DNA from 2 places in the Ruminiclostridium josui JCM 17888 genome. Region 1 is predicted to be linked to the other one. Evidence: predicted binding sites of a transcription regulator. Region 1 holds the regulator's gene; the other holds the start of a gene.
The links. The regulator HrcA, encoded in region 1, represses chaperone genes, less so after heat shock. The targets are predictions, from matches to a motif close to TGTTAGCACTCNNNNNNNNNGAGTGCTAACA.
Positions count from the first base shown of each region.

Region 2: the regulator HrcA is predicted to act here: its motif matches at 5,269-5,299, upstream of htpG (molecular chaperone HtpG).

Region 1 covers NZ_JAGE01000002.1:180,386-188,755, reverse strand. Annotated here, with positions in the region: gene dnaJ (molecular chaperone DnaJ) at 1-92, opposite strand, end outside; gene dnaK (molecular chaperone DnaK) at 238-2,082, opposite strand; gene grpE (nucleotide exchange factor GrpE) at 2,137-2,733, opposite strand; gene hrcA (heat-inducible transcriptional repressor HrcA) at 2,761-3,807, opposite strand; gene K412_RS0117420 (DUF7847 domain-containing protein) at 4,003-4,872, opposite strand; gene K412_RS0117415 (aminotransferase class IV) at 4,912-5,751, opposite strand; gene yfbR (5'-deoxynucleotidase) at 5,838-6,428, opposite strand; gene K412_RS0117405 (HD domain-containing protein) at 6,437-7,582, opposite strand; gene K412_RS0117400 (hypothetical protein) at 7,660-8,175, opposite strand; gene K412_RS0117395 (hypothetical protein) at 8,321-8,370, shown strand, end outside.
Region 2 covers NZ_JAGE01000001.1:3,410,997-3,419,366, forward strand. Annotated here, with positions in the region: gene K412_RS0115460 (B12-binding domain-containing radical SAM protein) at 1-485, shown strand, start outside; gene K412_RS0115465 (PrkA family serine protein kinase) at 677-2,611, shown strand; gene yhbH (sporulation protein YhbH) at 2,625-3,821, shown strand; gene K412_RS0115475 (SpoVR family protein) at 3,856-5,244, shown strand; gene htpG (molecular chaperone HtpG) at 5,370-7,262, shown strand; gene K412_RS0115485 (AMP-binding protein) at 7,329-8,370, opposite strand, start outside.

The DNA of each region.
Region 1 (8,370 bases):
TTCGCAAGATTTCTATATGCTTTTTTTAGTTCAGCATCACTAGCGTTCCTATCAACGCCTAATACCTCGTAATAATCTCTCTTTTCTGCCATCGAATTCAACTCCTGTCTCATTACACAGCAAACCAGCAACCTAAAATAAGCCAGAGCTGTATTATGTAAGCTTTGGCGTTTTTAATAAAAACCTTATGCTGTTAATGCTATAGGGGCTTTTAAGCCCCTATACATTATTATATATTTATTTATCCTCGTCAACTACTTTATAGTCTGCATCAACAACATTGTCATCCTGTCCAGCTGCTCCCTGTTGTCCTCCAAAGCCGGCTGCTCCAGGGTCTGCCTGTGCTCCTTGTGTCTGTTGATATATTTTTGATGATATTTCATAGAATGACTGCTGCAATTCTTCGGTAGCTTTCTTTATTGCTTCGACATCAGTACCTTTAAGGGCATCCTTTACCTTGTTTACTCCGCTTTCAATCTTTGACTTGTCATCAGCAGATACTTTATCTCCAAGATCTTTTAATGACTTCTCTGACTGATAAACCAAGGAATCTGCATTATTTCTAATATCGATTTCTTCTTTACGCTTTTTGTCTTCAGCCGCATATTTTTCTGCTTCTTTTACAGCCTTATCTATATCTTCATCAGACAGATTAGTTGACGCAGTTATTGTTATATTCTGCTCATTACCTGTTCCAAGGTCTTTTGCGGATACATGAACTATACCATTTGCATCTATATCAAAAGTAACTTCTATTTGTGGTACACCTCTTGGTGCTGATGGAATACCTGTAAGTTGGAATCTTCCAAGAGACTTGTTGTATTGAGCCATTTCTCTTTCGCCCTGCAATACATGTATCTCAACACTTGTCTGTCCGTCTGCTGCTGTGGAGAATACCTGACTCTTCTTGGTAGGAATAGTTGTATTTCTTTCAATAAGTTTTGTGAATACTCCGCCAAGTGTTTCAAGTCCCAGTGATAACGGTGTAACGTCAAGAAGAAGAAGTCCAGTTACATCACCTGTCAATACACCCGCCTGAATTGCTGCACCAACAGCAACACATTCATCTGGATTAATTCCCTTGAAAGGCTCTTTTCCTAAGTATTTTTTAACTGCTTCCTGAACTGCAGGAATTCTTGTGGAACCACCAACTAACAGAATTTTGTCTATCTTGTCTGGTGTAAGCCCTGCATCCTGCATAGCCTGTCTTGTTGGTCCCATTGTATTTTCAACTAAATCAGCTGTTATTTCATCAAATTTTGCTCTTGTAAGTGTTACATCAAGGTGTTTTGGTCCAGATGCATCAGCAGTAATAAATGGTAGGTTTATATTTGATGAAGTCACACCGGAAAGTTCTATTTTTGCCTTTTCAGCCGCTTCCTTCAATCTCTGCATTGCCATCTTGTCGTTTTTAAGATCTATTCCGCTTTCTTTTTTAAATGTATCAACAAGGAAATCAATTATTCTTTGGTCAAAGTCATCTCCGCCAAGTTTGTTGTTACCGTTTGTTGCAAGAACTTCAAATACACCGTCACCGATTTCAAGTATGGATACGTCGAATGTTCCTCCACCTAAGTCATAAACCATTATTTTCTGGTCATGCTCTTTGTCAAGGCCGTATGCCAATGCTGCTGCCGTAGGCTCGTTTATAATTCTGAGAACTTCCAATCCAGCAATTTTACCGGCATCCTTTGTTGCTTGTCTCTGAGCATCACTAAAGTAAGCAGGAACGGTAATTACCGCCTGAGTTACTGTTTCACCAAGATATGCTTCTGCATCAGACTTAAGCTTTTGAAGAATCATTGAAGATATTTCCTGTGGTGAATATTTCTTATCATCTATATTAACCTTACGGTCGGTTCCCATATCTCTCTTTATTGAAATAATTGTTCTTTCCGGATTAGTGATAGCTTGTCTTTTTGCAACCTGTCCTATCATACGTTCACCGGTTTTTGAAAATGCAACAACAGAAGGGGTAGTTCTATTTCCTTCCGGATTTGCAATAACGACAGGCTCACCGCCTTCCATAACTGCTACACATGAATTTGTGGTACCTAAATCTATACCAATTACTTTCGACATAAATAATATCCTCCTTAATATATTTGATAATCTTTTTTATTTTAAACTACTGTGTTAGTTTACTACCTTTACCATACTATGTCTGATTACTTTTCCCTTCATTGTATAACCTTTTTGAAATTCTTCTACCACAATGTTCTCACCAATTTCGTCATTGGTTTCATGCATAACGGCATTGTGTAATTCAGGGTCAAAAGGATTATTAACTGCTTCTATTGCTTCTACACCTAATTTGTCGAGACAATCCTTCAACTGTCTCATAACCATTTCAACGCCTTCCTTCAATGGATTGCTTTCAGTGTTTTCTGCGGCTTTTAAAGCTCTTTCCAAGTTATCTACTACCGGAAGGAAGGTATTTACAGTGTCTATTGCTATATCAAGGCTAAGAGCTTCCTTTTCCTTGATTGTTCTTTTTTTATAGTTGTCAAACTCTGCTGCTGTACGCTGAACCATATTTTTTAAATCTTCACATTGCTTCGCCTTTTCTTCCAACTTTGCTTTTAAATCCTGAATTTCCGCATTTACTGCTTCATCACCATTCACATCAGAAGTCTTCGATGCTTCCTGATTTTCTTCTCCTTTGTTGATTTCTTCAGAATTCATTTCCTTAGTGTTTTCATTTTCATCCTTAGGATGTTTTTCTTTTTTCATTATCTGAATACTACCTCCTTATTTATACTATCCATTATCCAAGAGTTTAAGAATCTCCTGATTGATTTTATTCCTTATATAATTCATTGATGCCACAACCTTTGAATACTCCATTCTGGTTGGTCCAATAATGCCTATGGTTCCTATTACACGATTACCTACACTATAGGATGCAGTAACCAAACTACAATCCTTTATACCTTCTACAGCATTCTCATTTCCTATGTGAATAATTATCTCATTATTTTTATTTGAATTACTTGTAAGAAGGTCAGATACAAAATTCTTTTCATCCAGTATATTCAAAAACTCCTTGGCCTTATCAACTTCCTTAAACTCGGGAAAATTCAGAATATTTGTTGCTCCTTCTAAATATACTTCCGGCTTATCAATTGTTCTAATTAAATCCTCAATTCCGTCGAGAATAGGCTTAATTAATCCATAAGGCAGCGCACTCAGTTTCTCGAACTTCTCATTTAATATGTCCGATTTTAGCATTTCCAAAGTAAAGCCTCTTAACTGGTCGTTAAGCATATTTGAAATCTGAATCAAGAAATCAGGTGTAACGCTTTCTGGTATCCTGATGAGATTATTTCTCACAATATTAGAATCTGTTACAATAATCACCAATGCTTTTCCAGGCTCTATAGGTACTACCTGAACAGCTTTTAAAACGCTCTGTTTCATATGAGGGGTTATCGCCATAGAAGTATATTTTGTAAACTTGGACATAACCGCCGATGCAGTCCTAATAAGCTGGCTAAGTTCATTTATCCGAATATTCATTTCATTCCGTATTTTCTCTATTTCACTTTCGGATAATTCATTTATCTTCATCAACTGATCTACGTAAAGCCTGTACCCTTTGTCGGAAGGAACTCTTCCTGCTGATGTATACGGCTGTTCCAAAAGTCCCATTTCTTCCAGATCAGCCATCTCATTTCTAATTGTAGCTGAACTTAAACCAAGTTCATGCTTCTTGGCAATAGTTCTAGAACCTACAGGTTCAGCAGAGTATATATAATCATCTATGATTGCTTGCAGTATTTTCAATTTTCTATCGTCAAGTAGCATTATAATCACCCCTCTTGTTAGCACTCTTTAATGTTGAGTGCTAATTATATACTAAAAATAACATTAGCATATTTGTTTGTCAAGTATTTTTCTTGTAATATACGGTAATAAATTATTAAAAACTAAAAGACCCTGCACAGAAATATAATAAATTCCGATACAAGGTCTTTCTTAGTATTTCAAATAGTAGTTATTTTAAACTCCGCCGTTCATTTCCTTGTAATATTCTACACAAGCATACTTTCCTGATTTTTCACGGTATATTTCAAATAAAAATACAATTGTAATAAATTCGGCAAGATATGATATTATGGAGGATACAGCTCCTCCAATAATAGGAATCCATCCTACTACCAATCCTACTATTGACCCGGCTATTATTCCAAATATAGATATAAGAATACTGATACCTAATATTGTCCAAAAATTGCCTGATACATAACGGAATGAATTTTTCAGCCCTGTCAATACATCAGTATCCTCCACACAAACTGATGTAAACCATAGTGAAGTATATACTGTCAACGCTATACAAGCAACTATGAAAGCCAAAGTAAACAGTACTATCAATAATATACCTGCAACATTTGAAACCGCTGCTATTACTGCCACACCGATTGCAATAAGTATTATATAAGCAATTACCAATCCTATCCAGATGGCAATTTTTAATAATCCGTAGAGCACAAATCTTCCTATATACCTTGTCATGGAAGATGTCATATCACTAAGAGTTGACGTACCTGTCTCATACTTTTTATTTATCATTCCGTATGTTGCTGGATAAACCAGAATAGATAAAATCAGAGTCAAAACCGATGATATTATCATACTAATAATCATTGTAGGCCCATACAAGCTAAGGATAATATCATAGGTTGGTATAAATGACCCGCTACTGTCCATCATCTGTTCAATTATCCGCTCAAAATTCTTAAAATTAAATAAAAATCCTAAGGAACCCACGCCCATTATCATACTCGGTATTGCCATAGCTATTAGCAGTGGAATCGTAATTATAAAGTTCTTAAATGTAAACTTAAATGCATTTTCAAGGTATCTCATAGTTAACCTCCCAAATTAGTATATATATTTGCTCATTCTCTATTTCTTATTGCTATTGCCTTCAATATATGCCGCTACAAGACTGTTATATCCTTTCATAACCTTTTGGGTTACAATATTCTCAGATGAATTTAATGTATACTGGTCTATTATTTTTATCGGCATTGCGTTAATGGATGTACCGGTTATAAAAGCAGCATCGAAATTACTTATCTGATCAACACTAATTAATGTTTCTATAACTTCGTATCCCAGTTTTACGCAAACATCAATTATATATTGTCTCGTAATACCTTTCAAAACATATTCTTCGGGAGATGTATATATTTTTTCGCCTTTTACAAAAAAAACATTAGATTTTCCACCTTCTGTTATTTTATTGTTGTCATCTACCAAAAGCACTTCAAATGCACCATTTTCTGCTGTAACTCGCTTAATTTCTGCTTTGTATGAAATATTTATCATTTTGATATTTGGATTGCTTCTACTTAGCTTGATGGTACAACACTTTACACCACTGTCATACTCCTTTTGTGATGGGTAGTAAAACTTGTTTATGTGTAGTAGCGTAATCTGCTCTTTTTCGTAAAGAAGCACCAATACTTTCACATTACAGTTAACTAAATTATTCACCTCACATATTTTTGTAATTTGATTCCTTAAATCTTTATTTGATATTTCCAATTCATTTTGAATCTTTTGCACCGAACTTTTAAGACGTGTAAAGTGATCATCATAAAACAGCGGAATTCCATCTATAATACGTATAACTTCATAGCAAGCCGTATACTTTTCATCTGAATATTTATTCAGCATTTCAGCCGGCAAGATTTCCCCATTTATAATACACTTTGTACCTATGTTATCTTCGAATGTCATTTTTTGTCCCCTTTTGATAATGAATTAAAAAATATATTAAATTAATTTTTCCAATATAACTTTAATTATATAACAGTCTCATCAAATTAATCAATCTCATCAAGGGATAAGTTAAAGCTTGGTATAAATTTTTCCATAAAATACTTTACCTCTGGCAAATCAATTTCGGTTATTGTTTGCAGAATGGTTTCCCTAGCCTTTTTAAATTCGTTATTCCCTGCCTTTAATTCTTCAATACATTTTATATAGGCCGAAATCCTGTCAGCAGCCTTTACAAGTTTCCAGCAATTCATATCATCCGGATTTTTGAAAAATAAAGAATAATATTCATCTGCCATTTCCTCAGGCAGCATAGATATGATTTTCTCCTTTGATATGTCTTCGATATCCTTGTAAATTTTACTTATCTGAGGGTTATAATATTTTATAGGAGTAGGCATATCACCTGTTATTATTTCATTACAGTCATGAAACATCGCCAGTATCGCCACTCTTTCAGGATTTACTTCACCGTTAAAATATGTGTTCCTGATTACTGCCAATCCGTGTGCAATTATGGCAACCTGCAAACTGTGCTCCTGTATATTTTCAGTATACGTGTTACGCATAAGCCCCCATCTATTTATATACTTCATCCTTGAAAGAAAAGCAAAGAAATGAAAACTTTTATCATCCATATTCCCACCTACATCCAGTATATTTCTTCAAAGCAGCTTTGTGCAAACTGGTCTGTCATGCCTGCTATAAAGTCAATTACTTTCTGTGCATCACTTTCAGACTTATCATATGCCTTGTCTGCAATAAAGTTATAAAACATTCTGTAAACTTTATTTTCACTTGTCTGAAGCTTTTCAAAATCTGACATGCTGCTGAGAAGGCTATCAAACAAACCTTCAAGAGTATTTTCAGCAATTTTTTCATAACGGGTTATCTTATCGGCCTTGTAAATCAACCTTACATTCTCATTTATAAGCTTTTCAAGTGCCTGGCCCTTTTCCTTACTAAGCTGAATACAATCTCTACCATAGCTATTCTCAATCATATCACAAACCAGAGTATTTATTATCTCACCATTTGTGTTGCCCAACTCATTTCTTATATCCATAGGTATATCATGCATATTCATAAGGTTGACACGCACAGCATCCTCAATATCCCTTCCAACATATGCTATTTTGTCCACTAATCTTACAATACAGGCTTCAAGCGTATAGGGAAGATGCCCTCTATCTTTCAAATTAAGCAATGATTGCGGAGTTTTACTTAAATCTCTTCTCAAAGAGTATTCGTTATAGTTTTCACCACAATGTGAGACTATTCCGTCCTTTACTTCAAAAGTAAGATTAAGCCCGCATTTTTCATGTATTTTTTCTTTTGAGATACGTGTAGCAAGTTTTTCTACAACCCGAAGGCTGTGAAGTTCATGCTTAAATCCGCCTTCTTTATTTACTTTCTTCATACATTTATCTAATACACGCTCTCCACTATGACCGAATGGTGCATGCCCCAAGTCATGTCCCAAAGCTATTGCATACGTAAGATCCTGATTCAGATTTAATGTCCTGGCTATAGTGACAGCAATTGATCCTACGTTTAGTACATGCTCCATTCTTGTACATATGTGGTCGTTCTTAGCATTAAAAAATACCTGAGTTTTGTGTCTTAGTCTTCGAAACTCCATAGAGTATAGAATTCTGTTCCCATCCCGTTCAAAATCTGTCCTGATAGGACATTTTTCTTCATTAATTAACCTGCCAAAAGAATTAACACTTCTTGCGGCATAAGGACTCAGCAAATTCTCTTGCTGCTCTCTTAACTGTCTCCACACCATAAAAACACACCTCCGGCCTTTAACTCTAATATACCATATTCTTGCAGGAAAGTATGCATTACAATTTATAATCTAGTTTACCATTGTCCCTTTGTTTTCTTACCACTGGCAGCTATGGCAATACCTGCTGCTATGAGTGCTACCGGAATGAAAAGACTAGGTCTTATAAATGTCAATATTGTATTAAGGAACATGCATGCAAAGAAGAATGCTGAAATTCCTGCAATTATTAAACTTGATATCAACAAACCCTTTTCTCTGTTTGAAAATAGATACATCTGAAATAGTCCAACAGCTACAGATAATATATACACAGGCCATGTATACTCAGCAAAATACCAATTTGTTGCAACCTCGAACATAAATAACATTCCGATAGTTGTAATAATTCCTCCAGGTATTAGTAATCCGGGCTTTCTTCCTGTTATGAAAAAGCTGAACTCAAAACTCAATCCGACTAAAAGTACTATAAACACCCAAAAGTCTCCTGCGTTTAAATCCAGAAAACTTATACCAAACAACATTTTTAAAACCAGCAGCAATGCACCTGCACCTATGAGTAACATGCCTACCAAAGAATAATTTTTTCTCATAATATCCCTCTCTTTTTAATTTCTATTAAGCTTATTTTTAATTACATTGATTATACATAATTTTGTTATTTTTTGTCTGACTTTTCTAGAAACGAATTTTTATTTTTTAACTGGAAATAATATGCTTAATTATTAAAAACAGGAGTTGAGAACCATAAAAAAGAGAGGCAGGTTAGTAGTACTTATTTTAAGTGT
Region 2 (8,370 bases), on a different contig from region 1:
GCAATTCACTGAACTTTATTGAAAAGAGTTGCTTTACTTGGGATTCATTTATTTTGTATGAAAAGTTGGCACATTATTGCAGGGATAAGGGATATTTGGACAGACCCGTATCGTATAGAGAAAATATTCAAATTCTGTATAACTTTTACAAAGGGGTTTGCCAAGATAATTTAAGCTTTGAACAGTTCAGGCAATACATGGTACTTGATTTTCTCAGCACTGACAGTTCTGGTGCAATTCCGGATTGTCTGAAAAGAGAAGATGATTATCTATCTTCCGGTGATATTCATTCTATGCTTAGAAATGAGGAGTTTATTGATAGATATCTTCCTCAATACAAAGGTATTCAAGCAAAAAATATTTTGAAAAAAGTATTCTTTATCAAGTTAAATTTATTATACCCATCTGATGAAGTGCTTTTATTAGACTATTCATCAAAAGATGAAGTTTCAGGGAAGTACAGGAGTATTTCGGTAAAAACATAAAAGCCACAATAAGTTTTAGAACCCTTAATGTCGAAGATGACGACATTAAGGGTTCTATTTTTGGTGTTTATAAACTGGTACATACAAAAGTTTGTATTTAATAATATTTTTAAAATGACCACATATATTTTAACAATGAGAAATATTTTAAATTACTACTAGCTACCACGGCATAAAAGGGAGGGGCTTAAATGACCAAACCGGAATTTGATTTTAGGGAACTAATTAAAAAAGACAGAGAGGAACACATACGCAAGCAATTTAATGGAACATTTCTGGATTATTTACAAATAGTTAAATCCAATCCGGAGGTTGCCATGCTGTCTCATCAAAGATTGTATGAGATTATCAGCTCAAAAGGGGTTGAAGCTGTAAAAACTGAGGAAAACCCAAGGCTAAGAAGAATATACGGGAACGATATAATAAAAAAATACAAGTTCTTTGAAGAAGATTTTTTTGGAATTGATAAAACAATAATGAAGATTGTAAGGTATTTCCACTCTGCTGCCATGGCCGGAGAAGAGGCTAGACAGGTTTTGTATTTGGTAGGGCCTGTAGGGGCAGGTAAATCATCACTAATGGAAGCACTTAAAAAGGCTCTGGAAGCTGCTCCGCCCATATATTCCTTAAAAGATTGCCCAATGAGGGAAGAACCACTTCATTTAATTCCAAAACACCTTAGAAAAGATTTTGAAGAAAAATTAAATGTAAAAATCGAAGGCGATTTATGCCCTATTTGCAGATACCGCTTAAAGAATGATTATAACGGAGAATATGAAAAGTTTCCCGTTGAATTAACAGGCTTTTCCATAAGGTCAAGAAAAGGTATAGGTGTTGTGCCTCCGGTAGACCCTAACAATCAGGATACTTCAATATTAACCGGAAGCGTTGATATATCGAAAATAGACCTTTATTCAGAAGATGACCCAAGAGTATTATCTTTAAATGGTGCTTTTAATGCAGGAAACAGAGGTATTGTGGAATTCATAGAGGTATTCAAAAATGAAACGGAATATCTGCACACTATGATAACTGCAACACAGGAAAAATCCATTCCATCGCCGGGAAAAGGTGCAATGATATATTTTGACGGAGTTATATTGGCTCATTCCAATGAAGCAGAATGGAATAAATTCAAGTCAGACCATACAAATGAGGCGATTCTAGACAGAATTGTAAGAATTGAGGTACCTTACTGCCTTGAATTAAACGAGGAAATAAAAATATATGAAAAAATGCTTTCTAAGAGCAAATTTAAGGCACATATAGCACCTCATACTATAGAAATAGCATCCATGTTTGCTATACTGACCAGATTAAGCCCATCAAACAAGGTAGACCCTCTTACTAAGCTAAAAATATACAACGGTGAGGAAATTCTGGAAAAAGGAATGACTCGTAAAATAGATATATTTGAGCTTCGTGAGGAGGCACCCAGAGAGGGTATGACGGGTATATCAACCAGATTTATAATGAAAGCTCTGGATACTGCATTATCTGAATCTGAGAATGATTGCATAAATCCAATTGCGGTTATGGAGGCATTAATTAAATCTGTCAAGGAACTGGGAATCGGAGATGAGGAAAAAGAACGTTACTTAAGGCTTATATATGATTCTGTAAAGAAGGAATACAATAAAATTATGGAAAAAGAAGTTACAAAGGCGTTTATTCATGGCTATAGAGAACAGGCCGAGAGTCTTTTTAACAATTATCTTGACCATGCAGAAGCCTTTGTCAACAAGACTAAAATAAAGGATAAGAACACAGGTGAGGAACTTGAGCCCGATGAAAAATTCATGCGTTCTATTGAAGAACAGATAGGTATTTCTGATACTGCGGTAAAAGGATTCAGGTCGGATGTTACTGCGTATATGTTCTTTGTTATGCGAAATGGGGGAAGTTTGGATTATACAAGCTATGAGCCTTTGAAGGAGGCAATAGAGAAAAAGCTGACTGCATCCGTAAGAGATTTGAGCAGGATTATAACACAGGCAAAAGTAAGGGATAAGGAACAGACCCAGAAATACAACACAATGGTAGAGGAAATGAAAAAGAACGGCTATTGTGACCACTGCTGCAATGTCATATTGAAATATGCTGCTAACAATCTGTGGAAGGATTAATTGGAGGGAAAATATGGCTATTTTCAGAGACTGCAGCAATATCGGCAAAGATAGGTCAGCCGAAGACAGAAGAAGACACAGAGAGCTTGTTGAGGAATCCATAAAGAAAAATCTTGGCAATATTATAGCAGAACAAAGCATAATAGGTAAAAGTAAGGATAAAAAAATTAAGATTCCAATAAAAGGAATAAAGGAGTTTCAATTTATATATGGAAAATCCAAGCCTGGCGTAGGTGCAGGAGACGGTAATGAAAAAAGGGGCGATAAATTTCAAGGAGAGGCACAGGAAGGAAAGGGCAAGGGAGGGGCCGGGAATCAGGAGGGAGAAGAGGTTTATGAAACAGAGATAACCATTGAGGAGGTAATAAAATACCTTTTTGATGACATGAACCTTCCCGATATTGATAAAAAGCAGCTATCCAGGTTGGAGGAAAAAAGCTACAGAAAGCTTGGTTACCAACACAAAGGCATCCCTCCGAGACTTGCAAAGAAACGCTCAGTAATTGAGAAAATAAAGCGCAGGCAGGCCTCCAAAAGGTCTGAAGATGGAGAGAATACTACATATGATAAGCAGGAAGGCCAAGAAAGGTTTCCGTTTATACAGGAAGATTTAAGATATTACAGAATTAAAGAGGATAACAAAAGGGATTATAATGCAGTTGTGCTGTGCATTATGGATGTTTCAGGTTCAATGGATCAAACAAAAAAATATCTGGCAAGAAGCTTTTATTTCCTTTTGTATCAATTCCTACGATTGAAGTATGCAAACGTGGATGTTGTTTTCATAGCTCACACAACAACTGCAAAGGAAGTAAACGAAAGAGAGTTTTTTCACCGGGGTGAATCTGGTGGAACCTATATCAGCAGCGGATATGACAAAGCATTGGAAATTATTGCCGACAGATACAGTCCAAGCAACTGGAACATTTATGCTTTTCATTGCAGCGATGGAGACAACTGGTCAGAAGATAATAAAAGAGCTGTAGAAAGTGCTAAAAAGCTTTGTGAGGTTTGCAATTTGTTTGGCTATGGAGAGATAGTACCAGGTTATTATAATATAGGCAGTACCATAAAAAATGAATTTCAGACTAATATAAAAAGTAATAACTTTGCAGCTATTAATATCAACAAAAAAGAGGATGTCCTGCCGGCACTTAAAAAGCTCCTGGATAAAGCTAGTGATAGGGACGAGAAGGCGATTATGGATTAGATTGATTATTTAATAAGTTGGGAGGAAAAAAGCTATGGCGGATTTTAGTTTAAAGGAACTGGAATACTGGAATGAGCGCATAGAAGAAATAGCGGTGGAAAGTGGCCTTAACTTCTATAATCAGGAATTTGAAATAATAAACTATGAAGATATGATAGGCTATGAATCATATGTAGGAATGCCATCCCACTATCCCCATTGGAGTTACGGAAAATCCTATGAGAGGATTAAAACCCTACATAAATATAATCTTACAGGACTTCCGTATGAAATGGTTATTAACTCAAACCCGTGTATAGCCTACCTAATGAAAGATAATTCACTTCTTGTTCAAATACTTACAATAGCCCATGTATATGCACATAATGATTTTTTCAAAAATAACAGACTTTTCAAAAAAGGAACCAAGGCTGAGTATGCAGTAGAGACCTTTAAAAACCATGCTAACCGGATACGTGATTATATATCGGATCCAAGCATCGGCTATACAAAAGTTGAAAAAATACTTAATGCAGCACATGCTGTAAAACTGCAAACGGAAAGGATAATTGACTTTTGCAATAATAAAAAGAAAAAAGAGGAATCAAAATCCGCATTAGCAGAACATAAATCTGATTTTCCCAACCTTGATAGGTACTCCGAAAATAAAAGGCAGGATGACTCTGAAGCTAGCAATCAAGAAATAAAGATACCGGAGGAGCCTCAGGAGGATATACTGAAATTTATTACAGAATATGGTCGTTTGCTGGACTGGGAAAAAGATATACTTTCTATTGTAAGAGAAGAAGCCCGATACTTTATCCCACAGATTGAGACAAAAATTATGAATGAGGGTTGGGCAAGTTTTTGGCACTATACTATATTAAGCAAACTTGAACTTCCTCAGAGTCTTCATTTCGAATTCTTAAGAAAACATAATGAGGTAGTCAGACCTTTAAAATCAAGTATAAATCCGTATTTTATAGGCTTTAAAATCATTGAAAACCTGTATAATACTCAGGGTAAAGATAAGATATTTGAGGTAAGGGAAAATGAGAGAGATCAATCTTTTATAAGAAGATACCTTACACAGGAATTGTGTGATGAAATGAATCTTTTTGAATATATAACCACAGGAAACGATTATATGATTTCTGAGGTTTCAGATGAAGAGGGCTGGAAAAAGGTACGGGATACTTTATGTAATACAGTAGGGGTAGGGAGTATTCCAGTAATAAAAGTCACTGAATGGAGCCCAAAGGAGAACACGCTATTCCTTGAACACGAGTTTGATGGTCGGGAACTGGAATTGAGCTACGCTTATGAGACCCTTAAACATCTTGTGGATTTATGGAAGGGTAAAGTCGTATTGAGCACACATTTGGAAGAAAAGAAGAAAAATATAGCATGTGATGAAATGAAAAGAATATCCCTATATACTTGATATATAAACATATTTAAAAAAAATTGTTAGCACTCTTACTTGTTGAGTGCTAAAAAATACTTGAAACTTTATACTATTCGAGTTATATTATTAATAGTGTAAAAAAATGAAGTGGAGGTAATATAATGAAACACGAAAGCGGAAATATTTCAATAAATACAGAAAACATATTCCCTATAATTAAAAAGTGGTTATACTCTGAAAAGGACATATTTATAAGGGAACTTGTGTCAAATGCAAGCGATGCCATTAGCAAAATGAAAAAACTTGATGCAATGGGAGAAGCAGAACTACCAGAAGATAATAAATTTGAAATAAAGGTCATTGTCAATAAAAATGATAAGACCATAAAAGTAATAGACAACGGATTGGGAATGACTGCGGAAGAGGTAAAAAAATATATAAATCAGATTGCTTTTTCAGGAGCAGTCGATTTTCTTGAAAAATATAAGGACAAGTCAGACGACGGTCAAATTATAGGTCACTTCGGTCTGGGATTTTATTCGGCATTTATGGTATCACAGCGTGTCCAGATTGATACACTTTCATATCAGAAAGATGCTGCTGCTGTAAGGTGGGTAAGTGACGGAGGAACAGAATTTGAAATGTCAGACTCCGATAGAAATGAGAGAGGAACAACAATAACCTTGTATCTGGCTGATGACAGTTTGGAGTTTGCAGATGAATACACAATGAGAAAAACTCTTGAAAAGTATTTTGCATTTCTGCCTTACGAATTATATCTTGAAGATGCAGCAAAAGCAGAAGAGAAGAAAGAGGAAACTAAAGAAGCTGATGACAAGGCAGAGGCAGAACCTAAAAAGCCGGAGCCTTTAAATGATACAAAGCCTCTTTGGCTTAAAAATCCAAGGGACTGTACAGACGAAGAATATAAACAGTTCTACACAAAAGTGTTCCATGATTTTAATGAACCACTTTTCTGGATACATTTAAATATGGATTATCCATTTAACTTGAAAGGAATACTTTATTTCCCTAAGTTAAAACACGAATTTGAGACAATGGAGGGGCAGATAAAGCTTTACTACAATCAGGTATTTGTGGCTGACAATATAAAGGAAGTAATTCCTGAATTCCTGCTGTTGCTAAAGGGTGTACTGGATTGTCCTGATTTGCCGTTGAATGTTTCAAGAAGCTTCTTACAAAACGATGGTTATGTAAATAAGATTTCCACACATATAACAAAGAAGGTTGCAGACAAGCTTACATCGTTATTTGAGAATGAACGTGAAAACTATAACAAATACTGGGATGACATAAATCCATTCGTTAAATACGGCTGTATACGTGAAGAAAAATTCTATGATAGAGTTAAGGATATACTTATTTTCAAATCAACAAAGGGAGGATATACTACCCTTAAGGAATATCTTGAAAACAACAAGGACAATCACGAAAACAAAGTATTTTACGTTTCTGATGAAAATCAGCAGGCACAGTATATCAAGCTATTTAATGAAAACGGAATGGAAGCGGTAATACTTACAAACATGATTGACAACCACTTTATGTCTCTGCTTGAGAGTAAAGTTACGGGACTGCAGTTTAACAGAATTGATGCTGATATTTCTTCAAGCATGAAGCAGGAAAACACAGGTATTCCTGAAGATGATGTTAAATATTTGGAGAATTTATTCAAGGAAACAGTAAATGATGAAAAACTTAAAATACAGGTTGAATCCTTGAAAAATGAAACTATACCGGCTGTAGTACTGTTGTCGGAGCAATCCAGAAGAATGCAGGAAATGAGCAAAATGTTCGGTGGAATGGATATGGGTCATATGTTCCCAAAAGAACAGACTCTTGTACTGAACTCTTCAAACAAACTAGTAAAGGCATTGATTGACTTAAAGGAAAAGGATGAAAGAAAAGAAGATGTGAAGCTGGTAAGCGAACATATATATGATTTGGCCATGATGAGTCATCAGACTTTGGAGCCGGATGCTATGGCCAAATTTATACAAAGAAGTAATGAAATATTGATGAAAGTTCTTTAATCAAAAAATACTTAACAAAAACCCCGAATGGCGATTAAATGCCATCCGGGGTTTTTAGTATAACTTTTATTTATTATCTTTATCAGTCTGTCTTATTTCAACACGTCTGATTTTTCCGCTTATAGTTTTTGGAAGCTCATCTACAAACTCAATGATTCTCGGGTATTTATAAGGTGCTGTAACCCTCTTTACATGGTCCTGTAGTTCCTTTACCAGTTCGTCACTTGGAGTATAGTTCTTAGCTAATATGACGGTAGCTTTTACAATCTGACCTCTGATAGGATCTGGAACAGCAGTTATAGCACATTCCAGAACTGCTGGATGCTCAAGTAAAGCACTTTCCACTTCGAAAGGCCCGATTCTGTAACCTGAGCTCTTAATTACATCATCAGCTCTGCCTACAAACCAGAAATAACCGTCTTCATCACGCCAAGCCACATCACCTGTATAATAAACACCATCATGCCATACTTTATTAGTAAGAGCTTCATCTCTATAGTAACCGCCGAACATACCGGCAGGTTTCTTTCTGGTAGTTCTAACAACAATCTGGCCTTCTTCACCATCCTGACATGGATTTCCGTTGTCATCAAGAAGATCTATATCATATCCAGGAGATGGCTTACCCATTGACCCAGGCTTTGGCTCCATCCATGGGAAAGTACCTACTGTGACAGTTAACTCTGTTTGGCCGAAGGCTTCCATTAACTTTATGCCAGTAGCCTTGTAAAATTGACTGTATACCTCTGGATTGAGAGGTTCTCCTGCAACAGTACAATACTTCAGACTGCTTAAATCATACTTTGAAAGATCTTCCTTGATGAAAAATCTGTAAATTGTAGGAGGAGCACAAAAAGAAGTAACACGGTGCTTTGAAATAACCTCAAGAAGTTCCTTTGGAACAAATTTATCAAAGTCATATACAAATACAGCACACCCTGAAAGCCATTGACCATAAATTTTCCCCCATACAGCTTTAGCCCAGCCTGTATCAGCAACTGTCAGGTGAAGACCGTCTTCAGAAACATTCTGCCAGTATTTAGCAGTAAGGATATGTCCCAAAGGATATTCATAATCGTGCTGAACCATCTTTGGCATACCTGTAGTA